DNA from 2 places in the Streptococcus sp. AS14 genome. Region 1 is predicted to be linked to the other one. Evidence: predicted binding sites of a transcription regulator. Region 1 holds the regulator's gene; the other holds the start of a gene.
The links. Region 1 encodes NrdR, which represses ribonucleotide reductase genes. Its sites were predicted from a motif close to ACACNATATATNGTGT; they were not measured.

Region 1 (2,196 bases):
TTGGTCAAGCATCTGCTAAGACAGTTGTTGCTAAGGTTGAATTGTAATATAGAAAAGAGAAATCATGGCAAAATTCCTGACATTAAATACTCATAGTTGGATGGAAGAAGAGCAAGAAACCAAGCTTAATCAGCTTGCAGAACGCATTCTTCAAGAAAAATATGACGTCATTTGCCTGCAGGAAGTCAATCAATTAACGGAGTCTGAACAGGTTGTTCAGGCTCCTTTCTATCAGGCGGTTGAGGGCGCAATTGAGATCCATCAAGACCATTTTGCCCTTTGTTTGGTAGAAAAATTGGCTGAGGCAGGACTGGACTATCATTGGTCCTGGGCCTATAATCATATTGGGTTTGATATTTATAACGAAGGAGTGGCAATCCTATCTAGAAATCCTATGGCTCCTAGAGAAGTTCTGGTATCAGAGGCTAATGATCCTACGGATTATCATACTCGTAAGGTCTTGCTAGCCGAGACTGAGGTAGAAGGCCAATTGCTGACAATTGCCTCCTGCCATCTGTCTTGGTGGGACAAAGGCTTCCAGGGGGAATGGGCTAAGCTTGAAGAAGAGCTGCTAAAAGCAGAAACTCCTCTGGTCCTCATGGGCGATTTCAACAATCCAGTCGGTCAACAAGGCTACCAGACTATCTTAGCCAGTCCACTGAAGCTGCAGGATAGCCATACTGCTGCAAAAGAAGCTATCGGAGAGGCGACAGTAGAAGGGACTATTGCAGGCTGGGATGATAATAAACACGCTCTGAAGATAGACTATGTTTTCACTAGTCAAGGGATGGATGTTGAGCGCTCCGCTGTTGTTTTTGACGGGAAAGAAACCCCTGTTGTCAGTGACCACTTTGGTTTAGAAGTGCAAGTGGCATTATAGAAGTAAAAAGATGAGGCAAGACTGTGAATGCAACAGGTTTGCCTCTCTTTTTCTTTTTGATAAACATATTTTTAGAGCAAAATGGTGAAATATTACCCTCCAAACGGCTGTCTTTTGTTATTCTTGAAAACGTGTTATAATGAAGTATTAGGATTCTAGGAGGAAATGGTATGCGTTGTCCGAAATGTGGTGGGAATAAATCAAGTGTAGTTGATAGCAGACAGGCAGAAGATGGGAATACAATCCGCCGTCGCCGTGAGTGTGAGGAATGTCAACACCGCTTTACGACATACGAGCGCGTTGAAGAGAGAACCCTAGTGGTTGTCAAAAAGGACGGGACGCGTGAGCAATTTTCTCGGGATAAGATTTTTAACGGTATTATTCGCTCCGCTCAAAAGCGGCCAGTATCTAGTGACGAAATAGAGGAGATTGTCAACCGAATCGAGCAAAAGGTCCGCAGTCAGAGCGACAATGAAATCAATAGTGAGTATATTGGATCCTTAGTCATGGATGAACTGGCAGATCTGGATGAAATCACCTACGTTCGTTTCGCCAGTGTTTACCGGAGTTTCAAGGATGTGGGCGAGCTGGAAAGCCTGCTCAAGCAGATTACCAAGGGGTCCAAGAAGAAAAAGGACAAATAAATGAAACCAAACCATCAGTTTTCTTTCTTGCGCAATAATGCAGTCAGCCCAGATATTGCTGTCTTGACCAAGCTCTATTTGCCGATTTTAGGGAGAGAAGCGATAGCACTTTATCTTTATCTGCTGTCTTTTGGGGATAATGGGCAAAAGCAGCACCTCTTCAGTCAGATTCTTAATCATTTAGATTTTGGACTTAATATTTTAGAAGAAAGTTTTGAGCGTTTAGCGGCGATTAAGCTAGTAGATCTTTATCAAACAGATGACCACTATCTGGTTCAACTCCACCCGACCTTAACGGCGGAGGAATTTTTCAGCCATAATGTGTACAGCCGGCTCTTGGAAAAGAAAATCGGAGAAGCTGCTGCAGAAGCCCTGCGACCAGAAAATCCTAGCGGAGAGAAATTGGTCAAGCCTTTTATGCAGGTGTTTGGTATGGAAGCTGAGCAGCCAAGGGCAGTGCGAAAGGCCAATGATTTTGATTTGGAGTATTTCAAGCAACGGATGGCTCAGGACAATCTTCGCTTTGCCAATGAAAAGGAAGATGTGCTAGAATTGTTTGCAATTGCTGAGCAGAAGAAGTGGACTTGGTATGAGACCTATGTCTTGGCTAGAGAAACTGCCGTTTCTCAGGTCATTTCTACCAAGCGGATGAAGCAAAAGCTAGTTCAGAAG
Region 2 (2,196 bases), on a different contig from region 1:
TATGGGCTGAAGAGGTACATTTCTTCATTTTTGCGTGCTAATTCGTAGAACTTATCCGGAATGACAACACCGAGTGAGAGGGTTTTAACCCGAACTTTTTCGTCGGCATTTTCTTTCTTGGTAGAAAGGAAGGCGATGATATCTGGGTGGAAGACATTGAGGTAAACAACTCCAGCTCCTTGACGTTGCCCCAGTTGGTTAGAGTAAGAGAAGCTGTCCTCAAAGAGTTTCATAACAGGCACAACGCCAGATGCAGCTCCTTCATAACCCTTGATAGGGGCTCCAGCTTCCCGCAGATTGCTGAGGGAAATACCGACCCCGCCTCCGATACGAGACAACTGCAGGGCAGAGTTAATGGAGCGGCCGATTGAGTTCATATCATCTGTTACTTGGATGAGGAAGCAGGAAACCAATTCACCGCGACGAGCCCGACCAGCGTTGAGGAAGCTTGGTGTAGCTGGTTGGTAGCGCTGGTGGATAATTTCATTGGCAATATCCTTGGCAATGGCTTCATCTCCGTTGGCAAAGTAGAGGGCGTTGAAGAGTACCCGATCCTCCATGCTTTCCAGATAGTATTCACCATCATTTGTCTTCAGGGCATACTGGTTGTAGAACTTATAAGCAGCCATGAAAGATTTAAACTTGAAATCTTGAGCATGGATAAAAGCAGTCAGCTCCTCGATGTATTCAGGAGAATAAAGTTCAATAAATTCCTTCTCCAAATAGTTTTCTTCTATTAAATATTTAATTTTTTCTGTGATAGAAGAAAATTGCTTGGTGTTTGGCTCAACGTTTTCTTTAAAAAAAGCTTTTAAGGCTTCTTGATCTTTATGAAGCATAATCTGACCATTAACTGGACGGTTGATTTCGTTGTTGAGTCGGAAGTATGTCACATCCTCTAAATGTTTGAGTCCCATGTTTTTCCTTTTCTATATAAATAAGATAATTAGCTAGCGGAAAAATATCCGCCTTACAAAAGAAACGGCCCCTATGAGCATAGGAGCTGCAGTTTGCCCTGATAATCTGTCTTTTAGTTTATCTCCCAATCAAGGCGCGCCGCCCTCAAAATAAACTACATTAAGACAATTTTTTCAATTTACCAGGTTGGAAACCAGAAAATGCCTCAGTTGCTGTCTGAATCACAGGAGCAGCATTGAAACCAAGATCTTTGACATGGTCAATGAATTCTGGCTGTTCATCCAAGTTGATTTCGCGATATTCTACATGATTAGTCTCTAAGAAGCGCTTGGTCATTTTGCACTGAACGCAGTTGTTTTTTGAGTAAATAGTTACCATTAAAAATTCCTCTAAACTTTCGTTTTTTCTTTTAAATAATACGAAACTAGTATATCTAAAAGAAAATAGAATGTCAATAGTTTTGAACTAAATATTGTGTGATATTTTGTTATAGGATAGATTACAATACAATATATAGTGTTTGTATAAGCGGTGAAAAGAAGTGAAAAATTGCAGAAAAGGAGCAAAATGCTGATGCGGCAATGCTTAAACAAGTCTTAAAATGTTAGAAAAATGACTAGTAGCTTTTCCGCCTAAAAACAAAAATCCAATATCTTGTGTTACAGAATTTAGGGAATCACTAGGAGGAGTGGAGGGGGAGTTTATATTCTTATTTTATAACAATTAGTTTCTATAAAATAAGAAATTTATGATTAAAAACTTGGTGGAAGCCATTTTTGAATAAAGCTTGGGGAATGTGGGATTTAGCTCGAAAATTCTCTCTTCAATATAATAAGAAGAGTTTTCATTTCCCAAGAAATATTTTGTAAGCGGGCTATAAAATTCTTGAAAAAGATTTCAAAAGGTGATATAATATCAACTTGTAAGGGTTATCACAATAACTCAAAAAGAATTATTTAAAAGGAGAGTCTAACTATGGCTTCTAAAGATTTCCACATTGTAGCAGAAACAGGTATTCACGCACGTCCAGCAACTTTGTTGGTTCAAACTGCTAGCAAATTCGCTTCAGACATCACGCTTGAATACAAAGGTAAATCAGTAAACTTGAAATCTATCATGGGTGTTATGAGTCTCGGTGTTGGCCAAGGAGCTGATGTTAAGATCTCAGCTGAAGGTGCAGATGCAGACGATGCTATCGCTGCAATCTCTGAAACAATGGAAAAAGAAGGATTGGCTTAATATGACAGAAATGCTTAAAGGAATTGCAGCATCTGACGG

Region 2: the regulator NrdR is predicted to act here: its motif matches at 1,423-1,438, upstream of nrdH (glutaredoxin-like protein NrdH).

Annotation. Positions count from the first base shown of each region.
Region 1 covers NZ_ALKI01000002.1:115,571-117,766, reverse strand. Annotated here, with positions in the region: gene HMPREF1150_RS09910 (PTS transporter subunit IIBC) at 1-47, shown strand, start outside; gene HMPREF1150_RS09915 (endonuclease/exonuclease/phosphatase family protein) at 65-880, shown strand; gene nrdR (transcriptional regulator NrdR) at 1,051-1,524, shown strand; gene HMPREF1150_RS09925 (DnaD domain protein) at 1,525-2,196, shown strand, end outside.
Region 2 covers NZ_ALKI01000013.1:186,961-189,156, forward strand. Annotated here, with positions in the region: gene nrdE (class 1b ribonucleoside-diphosphate reductase subunit alpha) at 1-917, opposite strand, end outside; gene nrdH (glutaredoxin-like protein NrdH) at 1,078-1,296, opposite strand; gene HMPREF1150_RS04295 (phosphocarrier protein HPr) at 1,894-2,157, shown strand; partial or broken gene HMPREF1150_RS04290 (phosphoenolpyruvate-utilizing N-terminal domain-containing protein) at 2,159-2,196, shown strand, end outside.